2 regions of the Paenibacillus suaedae genome follow, and region 1 is predicted to be linked to the other one. Evidence: a T-box and tRNA genes for the amino acid it is inferred to sense, from the RefSeq annotation. Region 1 holds a T-box; the other holds one or more tRNA genes.
The links. A T-box is a leader RNA that pairs with one kind of tRNA and senses whether it is charged. The one in region 1 lies ahead of leuS (leucine--tRNA ligase), so its partner is inferred to be a tRNA-Leu.
Positions count from the first base shown of each region.

Region 2: it encodes a tRNA-Leu, which carries the amino acid that the T-box ahead of leuS (leucine--tRNA ligase) is inferred to sense. The anticodon was not compared.

Region 1 covers NZ_JAVYAA010000002.1:1,020,162-1,027,528, reverse strand. Annotated here, with positions in the region: gene rsfS (ribosome silencing factor) at 1-232, shown strand, start outside; gene RQP50_RS12470 (CvfB family protein) at 229-1,212, shown strand; gene RQP50_RS12465 (class I SAM-dependent DNA methyltransferase) at 1,291-2,052, shown strand; T-box leader at 2,271-2,500, shown strand; gene leuS (leucine--tRNA ligase) at 2,605-5,055, shown strand; gene comER (late competence protein ComER) at 5,036-5,881, opposite strand; gene RQP50_RS12450 (ComEA family DNA-binding protein) at 6,047-6,661, shown strand; gene RQP50_RS12445 (deoxycytidylate deaminase) at 6,777-7,298, shown strand.
Region 2 covers NZ_JAVYAA010000002.1:1,327,924-1,335,290, reverse strand. Annotated here, with positions in the region: gene RQP50_RS13625 (ribulokinase) at 1-667, shown strand, start outside; gene RQP50_RS13620 (MFS transporter) at 733-2,013, shown strand; gene RQP50_RS13615 (AraC family transcriptional regulator) at 2,074-2,940, opposite strand; gene RQP50_RS13610 (asparaginase) at 3,104-4,123, shown strand; tRNA gene RQP50_RS13605 (tRNA-Gly) at 4,337-4,411, shown strand; tRNA gene RQP50_RS13600 (tRNA-Arg) at 4,418-4,494, shown strand; tRNA gene RQP50_RS13595 (tRNA-Leu) at 4,525-4,607, shown strand; tRNA gene RQP50_RS13590 (tRNA-Pro) at 4,614-4,690, shown strand; gene sigY (RNA polymerase sigma factor SigY) at 4,880-5,404, shown strand; gene RQP50_RS13580 (YxlC family protein) at 5,397-5,798, shown strand; gene RQP50_RS13575 (hypothetical protein) at 5,791-5,997, shown strand; gene RQP50_RS13570 (BofC C-terminal domain-containing protein) at 6,361-7,101, shown strand; gene RQP50_RS13565 (cation:proton antiporter) at 7,273-7,367, shown strand, end outside.

The DNA of each region.
Region 1 (7,367 bases):
CGTAATCTGCCACGGCAACTCGGATACACAAGTTCAAGCGATTACGAACGAAATTCGCAAGCGTGTGCATGAGGTAGGCGGACATGTGCGTGGTACAGAAGGATTTGACTCCGCACGCTGGGTTCTCATTGATTTGGGTGACGTAATCGTGCACGTGTTCCACCGCGAAGAACGCGAGTACTACAACATTGAGAAGCTGTGGTCCGATGCGAAAGTTGTGGAGTTTGCATGATTTGGGAAGCAGGAACGATTCAACGATTAATAATCGACCGTGAAGTATCTCCGTACGGATATTTCTTGACGAACGGAGAGCAGGACGTGTTGCTGCATTATACAGAGCTTACGGGCAAAGTAGAGCCTGGCGATTACGTGGAAGTGTTTTTATACTATGACACGGAAGATCGCATTGCTGCGACAATGAAGCGTCCGCTGTTGACACTCGGAGAGATTGCTAAGCTTACGGTAGCGGATATTCATCCGAAGTACGGCTGCTTCCTGGAGATGGGGATTGGGCGTCAGCTGTTGCTTCCGAAGGGAGAGCTTCCCGAGTTCGAGCCGCTTCACCCGAAGGTTGGCGATGAGGTATATGTCCGGATGGAACAGGATCGCTACGGACGACTTATTGCACTGCCAGCTCGTGAAGATGATTTGGTTCCTTATATGTTCGCAGCTCCTGAGTCTTGGAACAACACATGGCGCGATGCGGTCGTGTACCGTCCTCTCAAGATGGGAACGTTCGTAGTTGTAGACGGCGCGCCTGTTGGAGAAGGTGTTATTGGATTCATACATGAATCGCTTCGTCCGCGCCTGCTTCGTCTAGGTGAGTCTGTCCGTGTTCGCATTACGCATGTGCGTGAGGATGGCCGCGTTAACGTTACGATGGCAGAACGCAAAGAAGTCGGCATGGATCAAGATGCTGAACGCTTGTTCACCTTCTTGAAGGAGCGTCCGAACGGCACAATGCCATATTCCGATGAGACGCCTGCCGATATTGTGAAGCAGCGCTTTGGCATTAGCAAGTCAGCATTCAAGCGTGCTATCGGCCGCTTGCTGAAGGCAGGTCTCATTCGTCAAAATGGGAATTGGACCGAATTGACGGAAACGGCTGCTGCAATGGATACGGCACAGCTTCACAAGGCACTGTCGGCGGCACAAGCCGAAGCGCGTGAAGCACATAAGGCTCGCTCGCACGGCACCGACAATGCACGCTAAGTCCTTCGTTCAACATGCATTACGAATGATGGAATGATGGAATGAGGGAACAACCTCCGGCAGGGGAAGTGAAAATAGATGATTTCATATGGGCGTGTAGCGGAGGTCTATGACCGCTTAATGGAGGACATGCCATACGACCAGTGGGTGTCATTTGCTCGGCAGGCCTGGGAACGATTTGGAAGCGGCGAGGTTCGTTCTATCGTTGACCTTGGCTGTGGAACCGGGAGTACGGCATTGCCACTGGCGAAGCTCGGTTATGATGTAATCGGCATCGATATTTCAGAATCGATGCTGTCAATTGCGAGCAGCAAGGGAATAGAGGCTGGACCGCTGAAGGGCGACGTGCGTTGGGTGAATCAGGATATGTGCGATTGGGCCATGCCTGGAGAAGCGGATGCCGTCGTTTCGTTCTGTGACAGCTTGAACTATGTGACAGAAGAGGACGACGTGAAACGTGCTTTTCAAGCTACCTATAACAACTTGAGATCTGGCGGCGTTTTCTTGTTCGATGTGCTTCATGTCCGTCAATTCGAACATTATGCGGAGACCCAGCCTTTTGCCTATGATGATGAAGATATCTCTTACATTTGGTTTTCGGATTATGATGAAGAACGCCAGGAGATTGAGCACCAGCTGACCTTGTTCGTTCGTCAGCAGTCCGGAGGCTTGTACGAGCGTATTGACGAGGAGCATGTTGAACGCGCCTATGATCCAGACTGGTTAGAACGTATGCTGAAAGAAGCTGGTTTCGATCATGTCGAGCAATTTGCGGACTTTGAATGGCAGTCGCCGGACGAAGAGTCGCGCCGAATCTTTTTTGTTGCAGTGAAGCCATAAAGATAGATGTGCATAGTTTCTGAAGATGCATGTGATATGCACATTGATCCGTCGTGAGATGTAGAATTCGGTGTTACTTTCTCAATTCAAGGCGAATGAACAAGAAAGATTTGGAGTTGCATGGCGATCATTGACAATAAGAAAATTTTTCATTATGATATAGCTACTTGCATCTATTTGGATGCATCATAATCATATTCAAGCTGAATAGGTAGAATGGAAAGACTTCGAAGAGGAATAGTACCTTAGGTCCCATCTTCAGAGAGCCGGCGGTTGGTGCAAGCCGGTGATGGTGCAGAAGCGAACTCGCCTCAGAGTCGCGCAGCAGAATCGGGAGCGGTAAGCTGCGACGTATTGCCAGCGTTAATGGTGTAAAGGGAGTGGATAGCAAAGCATGCTGTCCGCTAACTAGGGTGGTACCACGGGAATAATGCCTCTCGTCCCTAGCGATAATCGCTAAGGATGGGAGGCTTTTTTAATCACATTTATTCATTGCCACAAGTATGACGGACATGCGCGAGCAGCCGTCTGGGCATCGTAGGAGGAGTAAGCATGAGTCAAGAAGCGAAGCAGCCGCACGGTTACGTGCCGCAGCAGATCGAGCCGAAATGGCAATCCTATTGGGATGAACATAAGACATTTGCAACGACAGAAGATGAGAACAAGCCGAATTTCTATGCACTGGATATGTTCCCATATCCATCTGGCGCCGGACTTCATGTAGGACACCCGGAAGGATATACGGCTACAGATATCATGTCTCGTTACAAGCGCATGCAAGGATACAATGTCCTTCATCCGATGGCATGGGACGCATTCGGCCTTCCAGCTGAGCAATATGCGATCGATACGGGACAGCATCCGCGTGAATTCACGGTAAAGAATATCGACAACTTCCGTCGTCAGATCAAGTCCTTGGGCTTCTCTTATGATTGGGATCGTGAGTTCAGCACAACTGATCCGGAATATTACAAGTGGACGCAGTGGATCTTTATTCAATTGTACAAGAGAGGACTCGCTTACGTTGCAGAAGTTCCTGTTAACTGGTGTCCAGCCCTCGGTACAGTACTTGCGAATGAGGAAGTCATCGATGGCCGTTCGGAGCGTGGTAACCACCCAGTTATTCGTAAGCCAATGCGTCAGTGGGTATTGAAGATTACGGAGTATGCAGAGCGTTTGTTGCAAGATCTGGATGAGCTTGACTGGCCGGAGAGCTTGAAAGACATGCAGCGCAATTGGATTGGGAAGTCCAAGGGAGCTGAAGTTCGCTTTGTAATCGACGGTCACGAAGAGGAACTGGTTGTATTTACAACTCGTCCAGATACGCTGTTCGGTGCAACTTACTGTGTCATGGCTCCTGAGCATGAGCTTGTCGAACGCATCACGACAGCTGAACAGCAGGCTGCTGTGAAGGCATATCAAGAGCAGGCGGCACGCAAGAGCGATCTGGAACGTACGGATTTGGCGAAGGATAAGACGGGTGTATTCACAGGCAGCTATGCGGTGAACCCGGCGAATGGAGCGAAGCTTCCAATCTGGATCTCGGATTATGTGCTTGCTGGATACGGTACAGGTGCAATTATGGCTGTTCCTGGACATGATCAGCGCGACTGGGAATTTGCGAAGCAATTTGACCTGCCGATCATCGAAGTGATTGAAGGCGGCAATGTGCAGGAAGAAGCATATTCCGGCGATGGAGCTCATGTGAATTCAGAATTCCTGAACGGAATGGACAATGCGGCTGCAATGGCGCGCATGATTGAATGGCTTGAAGCAGAAGGCAAGGGCGAAGGCAAGGTAACGTATCGCCTGCGCGACTGGTTGTTCAGCCGTCAACGCTACTGGGGAGAGCCGATTCCAATTCTTCATCTGGAAGACGGAACAATGAAGCCTGTACCGGAATCCGAACTTCCGCTTACACTGCCGGATGTCGATCAGATTCGTCCATCGGGTACTGGAGAATCTCCGCTTGCGAACGTAGACGAATGGGTGAACACAGTTGATCCGGAGACAGGCATGAAGGCTCGCCGTGAAACGAATACAATGCCGCAATGGGCGGGAAGCAGCTGGTACTACCTGCGCTACATCGATCCGCACAATAACGATGAAATCTGCTCCAAAGAGAAGCAAAAGAAATGGCTTCCAGTTGATTTGTACATTGGCGGCGTTGAGCATGCGGTTCTTCACTTGCTGTATGCACGCTTCTGGCACAAGGTATTGTTCGACCTTGGTGTCGTAGATACGAAGGAGCCATTCCAGAAGCTTGTTAACCAAGGGATGATCCTTGGTACAAATGGTGAGAAAATGTCTAAGTCCCGCGGCAATGTCATCAATCCAGATGATATTGTGAACGAGTTCGGCGGCGATACGCTGCGCATCTATGAAATGTTCATGGGTCCACTGGAAGCGACGAAGCCATGGAACACGAATGGTGTAGAAGGAAGCTACCGATTCTTGAGCCGCATCTGGCGCTTGTTCATTAACGAGGAGACAGGAGCCCTGAACAGCAAGATTGCTGACGGAACGGATGGAGCAGATCCGGCCTTCGTTCGTACATGGCACAAGACCATCAAGAAGGTGACGGAAGACATCGAAGGATTCCGCTTCAATACGGCAATCAGTCAATTGATGATCTTCATCAATGAGGCGTATAAGACAGAGGTTCTTCCACGCCAAGCGATGGAGAACTTCGTTCAATTGCTGGCACCGCTCGCGCCACATATCGCGGAAGAATTGTGGCAGCGTCTTGGCTACCAAGAGTCGATTACGTACGCTGCGTGGCCGACTTATGATGAGTCGCTTACAGTTGATGCGGAAGCAGAAATTGTTATTCAAGTGAATGGCAAGATTGTATGCCGTGCAAATGTAGCAGCAGATGCTGACGAAGAAGCAATGCAGCAAAAAGCGATGTCCCTCACGAACGTTCAGGATGCCATCGCTGGCAAGACGGTTCGCAAAGTCATCGCAGTAAAAGGCAGACTTGTTAACATTGTGGTCGGTTAAGTTCTTCGCCAAATAGTTGGGATTCGACCTTGTGTAGATCCTCCTCATATTTGGCATGGGTGACTTGAATGAGCTGCTGGAATACCCCATCCAGCTCACCATCCAACAGACGGAGCGCCTCGGCGGTAATGCCGCCGGGGACTGCTACCCGCTGTCTCAAGTGCTCAAGGCTGAATCCTCCCTCCGTTAGCAGCTTGCCAGTACCAAGCAGCATCTCGCTGGCCAGGCGCTCTGCCTCATTCCTTTCGATTCCTGTAACTTCAACTGCAGCCTCTATCCATTTCTGCGCGAAAAAGGCGATAAATGCCGGCCCACAGCTTGAGATATCCGAAGTGATGCGCGTATACTGCTCGGATACCTGAACTGGACGGCTAATGGACATCATCAACTGTTCCAATAGCAGCCTGTCTTCTGTTTGAATTCTGCTTCCATACATACATAAGGATGCTCCGCTCCATACATAATTCGTAACACTTGGTATAATTTTTGCTATCTTGCAGGACAGCTGCCGCTCCAAATGGCTAATGAGCACTGGACTCGTTATCGATACAACGATGAGAGAAGGCTTTACATATTGTGCGATTTCGTTCAGAACGGCTTTGAATTCTGAAGGCTTCACACATAAAAAGACGATATCGCTTTCTTGTACAGTTTCTACATTGCAGCTGGCCAATTGCAGCCCAGGATATTGTGCAGCCAGCTGTTGAACCTTATTCCTCGTGCGATTGCTTGCGATAAGCTGAGATGGTTCCAATGCACCTGATTGAATAAGTGCTTCAATGATCGTAGACCCCATGCTTCCCGTACCTATAAACCCGACTTTCAAGTACGTTCCCTCCCTTTGCTTCTGCCTATTCCGCTGTTGTCGTAGGACGTGATTATGTTCACTTCGTATTCATTTGTGATGAACACAAGTTTATCAAGCTTATTGATCCATATGATGACATGGTTGACCATTATGCCGTCATTCGCTGACGAAGGGTGTGGTGACATGAGAGAAGGAATGAGGAAGACCAGTGCATTGCCAATGCGCTGGCTAATTGCAATGAGTCTAGCAGTAATCGGTGTTGCAATCTGTATGTGGATATGGGTGAAGCCGCAAGGGTCACTGCAAGCAGGGACTTGGGCGGATTTGAATGATGAGATTGAATCGATAATGGCTGCTGAAGGGAAGGAAGCCCAGATCACGGAATCGAAGATGTCTTCGAAGTCGATTCCCGCTGCGGAACAACATGCACAGAACAAGCAGCAGTCTTCCGTATCGACAGTAGCCCATAAGGATAATGGTGCTGATGCGGGAAAGGGAGAACAATCGGAGGCCGCTAGTTTACTTCCTTCAACGGATGTCCTTAAGACGGAGAAGGAGCATTCCAGTGCATCTGGGAACAAGGGAGCTAAGGGAGCTGAATCCCAACTTCTTAACATTAATGAAGCTGATGCATCTGCACTGGTGACACTTCCAGGTATTGGCCCGAGTAAAGCGAAAGCAATCATTGAATATCGCGAGAAGAAGGGGGCCTTCCGCCGCGTTGACGATCTCATGAAGGTGAAGGGAATCGGCAAGAAGATGATGGCCAAGATCCGGGATCAGGTACGTGTGGAATAAAATGCGTGAAATGTGCAACATTGTGATGTCTTTAGTTGCATGAATGCGCAGGCCTGCTTACAATAAGGGTAACATACACAACATAGACAAAGGCAGAAGAATGGGGATTGGAGTTATGACAACGACTATGCGCAAAGACTGGGATACGTATTTTATGGATATTGCCTATATGGTGTCTACTCGCTCGCGCTGTCCAAGGCGGCATGTGGGCGCTGTGCTCGTACAGGGCAAGAAGCTGCTTGGTACCGCTTATAATGGCGCTCCGATGGGGATTCCTGACTGCAGTGAGGCTGGCTGCATGATCGCAGAACAATATGAGAAAGTTGTCGTAGACGGCGAAGCGCAGATGGTTAAGAAGCAGCGCTGCATTCGCACGATCCATGCAGAACAGAATTTGCTGCTATTCACGGATCGGAATGATAGAGAGGGATCTACGGTATACGTGACGGATCAGCCTTGCTGGACATGTGCCAATATGCTCGCCAACAGTGGTGTTGTCGAGATCGTATATCACCGTCCTTATTTGAAGGACAGCGATAAAGTGGCTGCGATGATGGAGCATAAAGGAATTGTGTTCCGTCAACTTGATCATTATCATCCGCCGGCAGAGTCGGTAATGGATGAAGTTAGCGAATAAATGATAAATGTATCGTTGTGAATAGGGATGAGGAAGAACCTCCGTGCTCGAGCAGCACTGTTCGTTTCG
Region 2 (7,367 bases), 310 kb from region 1:
CGCGAATCACTGTGTGCCAGAGCGCCTAGGGCAAGAGGCCAGAGCTGCGAACAAGCATGTGCTGCAGCTTCTCAATGAGAAGGCAGAGAAGATTAAGCCCGGCGCCAGCGGCTTGATTGCGCTGGATTGGTGGAATGGGAACCGTTCCGTTCTGGTGGATGCGGATCTGACAGGATCAATGTTCGGCATGACGACGGCTACGACAGCCGAAGAAATGTACAAAGCATTGGTTGAAGCAGTTGCATTCGGGAAGCGGATGATTATTGAGAACTTTGTACAGCACGGAGTTCCGATTGCCAAAATCATGGCTACAGGCGGGATTGCGGAAAAAAGCCCATTCATTATGCAGACCTTCGCGGACATCATCGGCATGCCGATTCACGTCGCGGCAACTCAGCAAGGAACAGCGATGGGGGCCGCCATGCTCGGAGCCGTAGCGGCAGGCAGTACTAATGGAGGATACGACTCCATTCAGCAGGCTGGGAAAGCAATGGGTGGAGGCATTAAGAAAACGTATGAGCCGCAAGGTAAGCACCGGGAGATTTATAATCGACTCTATGCCCAGTATGTGCGGCTGCATGATTATTTTGGTCGCAATAAACAGAGTCCGATTAAACAATTGAAAGCGATTAAATTGGAAGTGATGGGTGGAGAGAGTTCAAATTAACATCTTTATAGAATAGCTGCATTACGGACAGTAGAAGAAGGAATAGATCATCCAGGAAAGAAGTGATGCACTTGAAAGACAAACATATTTTGGACAAAATAGGTATTCCTTCATCTCTAGCTTGGGGCTATCTCGGCATTCTGATCTTTATGATGGGGGATGGTCTGGAGCAGGGATGGTTAAGCCCATATCTGGTTGAACAGGGACTCACCGTACAGCAATCCGGCATTTTATTTACGGTATACGGGGTTACGATTGCATTGTCTTCTTTCCTGTCCGGATTATTCGTTGACGCGATTGGACCTAAAAAAGCAATGTTGACCGGGTTAATTCTATACATTCTCGGTTCCGTAGGCTTTATTGGTTTAGGAATTACCCAGCTTTCATTTGCAACGATGCTGCCGACGTATGCGTTTAAGGGTCTCGGCTATCCTTTGTTCGCATACTCGTTCCTCGTCTGGATCGCTTATCAGACACCTCAGAAGAAGCTGGGAACGGCTGTCGGCTGGTTCTGGTTCGTGTTCACTGGGGGCATGAACGTACTCGGCGCATACTATTCCACCTGGGCATTGAAGCACCTGGGGCATATCAATACACTATGGAGTGCAATCGTATGGGTACTGCTTGGGGCATTGTTCGCACTGGTCATCAATCCCGGCGGCAAGCTGGATAAGGCCAAGGCAGAACAGCATGACAACAAAGTAAAAGAGCTTGCCAAAGGATTGGCAATTGTCAAAAAGGAACCGAAAATCGTATTGGTCGGCTTAGTTCGCATCATCAATACGGCTGCACAATTCGGCTTCCCCATATATATGCCGCTATACATGGAGAGTCATGGCATTAGCATTTCATCCTGGCTGCATCTATGGGCTATGATTTTTATCGGAAACATCGCGTTCAACCTGCTGTTTGGCATTGTGGGCGATAAGCTTGGCTGGAGAAATACGGTAATGTGGTTTGGATGTGCAGGCTCGGCCTTCTTTACGATTTTACTCTTTTACGTTCCTCAACTTGCGGCAGGCAATGTATGGCTTGTGCAAATTGTCGGGATCTTGTGGGGCGGATGTCTGGCAGGCTTCGTGCCATTGTCTGCGATAGCCCCGTCTTTGGTAAAGGAAGAAAAGGGTGCAGCGATGTCAATCTTAAACCTGGGCGCGGGATTGAGCGCATTCGTTGGTCCAGCTCTTGTTGCTTTATTTATTGGAAGCCTCGGTTACGCCGGCATTACGTGGCTATTCGCTGGGCTATTTGCAGCAGCAGGCGTTATGATGATTTTTGTCACGCTCCCTGCTGAGGACAAAACAACGAAGGACGCGAGTGCACACACCGAAATTGTAAGCGCTTAATAAGGTTACCTAAAAAAGCAGCTCTTCTCCACTTGGGAGAGGGCTGCTTTTATCATAATGCTAGCGATCAATTTTCTGGTAACTATTGTTTGTTCGGTATAAGGTAGGACTGATTCCATACACGTAGGTAAACTGATTTGAGAAGTAATGGATTGAATCGTAGCCCAACATTAGTGCGATTTCCGTAATTGATTGGCGGCTTTCCATCAACAAAACGGCCGCCTTTTTCATGCGAGCCTGCAGCAAATACGCTTTAGGCGATGCTCCTGTCTCTTGCTTGAAAAGCCGATAAAATTGGGACTTTTCCAGCCCGCATTCGCTGCACCAGTAATCAACCGAATGCCGCTGCTCGGGATGTTCGTCCATTCGCTCCAAGATTCGAGCTATGCGATAATCCGTAGGATTGGGCAATCTGCTTGCATCGTACCATTGAATCAGCCAGGAGTAAAAACTAGCTGATGCAGCCTGCTTCGTATAGCAGCCGCGCCGATTATATGCGGTAAGCACATGCTTCATCAGCTCAATGAAGTAAGGATAAGGGCGAAGCGAAGTGCAGGTCGGCAATGATTCCAGTTCTGAGCAAGGGTTATGTGCGGTTAACCACCTCGGATCGAATTCATCCCATTCATAAGCAAAGGTAGGCTGGTTCGGCGGAGGAGCCTCCCATAGATCGCAGTAGATATTACATGCATTCATCGTTTCATTTGGTGCATGCTCGAAGGAATGCCATTGTCCAGGGCGGACAAAGATGAGCGTGCCGTTCGCGACCGCATATCGTTGGTCATCTATCGTCATATGGCCATGGCCGTCCAAGAATAAGTGGAATGCATAGCTGTATCCTCTGCGCAACTGTTCCTCTCGCGTTCCTCGGTAATTATACATATGCGCTGCACGGATGTATGGCCTTATATCCGCAATGGTCATCATGCCTATCCCTCCGGTTCGTTAGCGGAAATTTTTATAACTGACAGGAACTTGTTATAAATACGAGCAGCTAGGAACATGATACTATGTTTGCAGAGTTATGTCATGATAGGGGAAGTCTTGAAATGAGAATGATGACAGCATGTATTGGCGAGGAGGAACAATAATGGTTGATTTGGGCAAGGTGTTAGTAGAGGAATCACGAGGCGGTTGGTTGGAATGTGCATATACAGGACATATTGTAGGTGTTAACGAACAAGCTGAGACACTATTCCATGTTGGCGACCCTGACTATGTAAGCTTTATGCGCTCTTCTTCGAAGCCGGTGCAGGCGCTCCCTGCTTTGTTAGCAGGTGTTCCGGAGCATTACGGATTAAGTGAGGAAGAGATCGTCTTAATGACTGCATCTCATCGTGCACAGCAGTTCCATGTACAAGCACTGGAATCGTTCATGAAGAAGACGGGGATCACTGAGGATCAATTCGTATGCAAGCCTACCTATCCACTGAATGGCGCTGCGAGGGACGAGCGGATTGCCAACGGGCAGCCACCGCGCTCCTTATATCACAACTGCTCGGGCAAGCACTTAGGTGTTCTGGCATTATGCAAGATGATGGGGTGGCCAACCGATAATTATGCAGAACCGGAGCATCCCGTTCAGCAGAAGGTGCTACGCTTGATGTCTCAGCTTGCTGATGTGCCAGCCCGGCAAATTAAATTAGGAACGGATGGCTGCGGGTTCCCGGTATATGCGATTCCAATTCGCAATATAGCCCTCTTGTATTTGAGATTGGCTTGTCCGGATTTAATTGCAGATGAGGAAGTGCGCAGAGCGATTACACGCTTGACGAGTCTAATGAACAAACATCCATTCTATGTATCCGGAACGGAGCTTATTTGTCCAACACTGCTGCAGGATCCGAATATCGTAGCGAAAGGCGGAGCCAAAGGCATCTATTGCTTCGGCTTGCGCGAGCAGAGAATAGGGATAGCCTTCAAAGTGATGGACGGATCGGAAGATCAATGGCCGATCATTGCTGCTGACATTTTAGAGCAGATTCAATACCCGACGACAGCAACCATCGAACGCTTAAAAAAGCTGAGCCCTGCGGAGACGAAAAACGACAATTCGAGGGTAGTAGGAATTCGCAAGCCTGCTTTTACACTTGAGTGGGTTAGATCATAAGAAACTAAGAACATACTATTAGAACCTGCTTGTATGAGCTGAGATATGGCTTGGCAAGCAGGTTTTTTGACAAGAAAAAAATACCACCAAGAAATCTTTAAAAAAGATTTGCAATTCAATTATCAGTCTGATATATTATTACTTGTCCTTGTTGAACGGCAACGACGACAACGAAGCAAATGAAGTTGTACAGATTGGTTAACACAATAATATGCGGACATAGCTCAGTGGTAGAGTATCGCCTTGCCAAGGCGAGGGTCGCGAGTTCGAATCTCGTTGTCCGCTCCAGAATATGCGCCCTTAGCTCAGCTGGATAGAGCGTTTGACTACGAATCAAAAGGCCGGGAGTTCGAATCTCTCAGGGCGCGCCACTTAATTTCATAATGGATTATTTCTACTAAGCCGGTGTGGCGGAATTGGCAGACGCGCGCGACTCAAAATCGTGAGGGAAACCGTGGAGGTTCGAGTCCTCTCACCGGCACCATCCATTCGGGACGTAGCTCAGCTTGGTAGAGCACCTGGTTTGGGACCAGGGGGTCGCATGTTCAAATCGTGTCGTCCCGACCATTATCATCAACCGTCGGTTATAACCGACGGTTTTTGCTATTCTAATCCTTCTTTTTTTCCACCCTTCCTTCCTAGATGATTTTTCAACTTTTTTCAATTTCTCTTGAACGATTCTTAATGCTAATACGTAATATAGATGCTTTGCGCAAAGCTCGTTGCGTTATGATATTAAAGAAAGGAGGCGAATACATGTCTGAGCAGCATCGGATAGAGCGAGCAGTCAGAGGAGACATGGATGAACTTGCTGTGCTGCTGCATGAGAATTACTCCTTTCTATATAAATATGCCTTGAAATTAACGATGAGTTCTTCGAATGCTGAAGATTTGGTTCAAGACACGATGGTGAGGTGTATGGAGAAGATTCATACGTACAATGGGAGTTCACGATTCTCGTCATGGCTAATTACGATTGCGACACGCCTGTTTTATGACAAGATGCGCCGCAAGAAAGTGGAGAGCAAATGGCGAGAGCAGGAACAAGCTGTACGTCAGCTGCGCTATCAAATGGAATCAAGCAATATGGAGTGGACGGCAGCGCTGGAGCTCCTTGGTGAGTTGTCCTACGAACAGAGGACTCCAATTGTGTTGAAATATTATTATGGATATCAGGTTAATGAAATTGCAGAAATGTTGAACGTTCAAGCAGGTACGATAAAATCACGCATGCACTATGGCTTGGAGAAGCTGCGGAAGGAGTGGAAGCAAGATGAGTGAGAAGCAAGATAACAAGAAAGGACATGTAGATTCTCTACATCAAGTACCGATGTCCAATCATGCTACACATCCGGAACAGGACTCGGTGTGGGAGGAGAGACTGCATCCTCACTGGGAACACTTAGATGAATGGAGTGATCGCCATTCTCCGCATCCGAGTGCTGCCCACATCCAGCAGGTATTGCTTCAGGCGAAGAAGAGGAACCGTAAACGGCTGTGGAAAGAACTGCTTGTCTTATGGAGTGCTGCATTGCTGCTAGTTGGCGGCGGGTGCAGTCTTGCCCAAGCGAATTGGTATATCTATGTCTGGATGCAGCTCATTTCCCTGTGTGGCGCAGTTCTTATTTGGGCAATTTGTATCCATCCGAGCAATGGGAGTGAGCAGAATGAATAATGGTACTGAGAATGTCCCTTGGTGGGTCTGGGTTCTAATTGGAATCATTCTGCTCATTCAAGGAACTTGGTTGTTTTTGGATGCTCGCAGGCGGAATAAGTACCCTTGGTTCTGGGGGATCTGGGGATTCACGGGAACCCCTCTCCCGCTGCTTGTCTATATATGCTTCGTTATTCGGCCGTGGAGAAAATTGAAATGAAGGAACAGACAGATTAATTGTATAACTTCCCCTTTATCTGGGCCACACTATAAGAAAAGCCTCCAAGTATATAAGTGCGTGTTCAAAAAGACCGGTTTTCAACACCGAGAAGATTGGATGAAGCTAGGGCCTGAGGAGCGGAATGTACGTTTTAGGTACATGAGCACCGGAAGGTCCGGCTGAATTCAAGATTCGATGCCGAGTCCACTTCATGATTTACTTCGTGATCAAAAGCGGACTTTTTGAACAACATCTATAAGTGATGATTCTGGCGGCTTTTTCTTGTGAGCAAAGCAAGATGATTCTGGCATCGTGGAATCAAATGCTTTACTCAAATTAACAAGCAGTTAGAGGGGATTACTTATGGCTCGAGAACACCGTACCGTCTCTAGGTTCTATTTTCGAGTGAAGCAATGGAAGAAGCGTTTGCGGCGCTTCCGCAAGCCGATATGGTCTTTGGCTGCAATTGTGTTGTTCGTAGCGGTAGTTGCCATTGGGATACAGTTGTCTGATCGTGTGCGCAGTATGCTGGCGGACTATGATAAGCCATCTTCGATTGAGACCTTCGCCTTATGGAAGGATAATGAGTCTAAGCTTAATGAATCAGCCCAGCTTGTGATCGCGCAGTTGGTTCAGCAGGATGAACAGCGTGAAGTTATTGCTCGCAAGCAATATATATGCGGAAAAAATGATGAAGTGTTGGGTGCAAAGCCAACACGTGACATTATTCAGCTCGTGCTCAACCATCCAGACTGGTCGGTATCCATGGATGCAAACGGACGGGTGATCCTGGAGGAACAGGTTGAAGAGTTGTCAGGTACATGCAAGGATAAGGCGCATATTAGTCTCGATAAGGATGGGAATCTGACGTTGTATGACGGTCCGCCTGAAGGTGGAAAGGTGATACGTACATTTTTCCAATTGGATGTAGAGTCCATGGAGAGTTCGCTTCCTCCGAAGGTAATGAAGCAGCTATATCAAGGGATCCGCATTACAGATGTCGATGCTTATCATAGTGTGCTGTCTACGTTTAGCGATTATGCGATCGAAGAGACGAAGAAAGTCATGAAACCAACCCACTCGAATGAACGTATTACAAAATAGAGGCAGTAACAAGTAGGACGCCGTAACCGACGTCCTTCTTTTTTTGTATATTCTCGGGTTTAGGTCATGAAATGTAACATAAAGAAAAATGGTATGGATTGCCCTTAGCCACCTACAAAAAAAATGTCGGTTTGCGGTCATAATAATTGTACAGCGGAAAGGGGAATGCCAATGGAACTTATTCTCATGTTGCTCATCATTTTGGCTTCGACAAAGATCGCAGGTGATCTCACTGTACGATTGGGTCAACCAGCCGTACTTGGTAA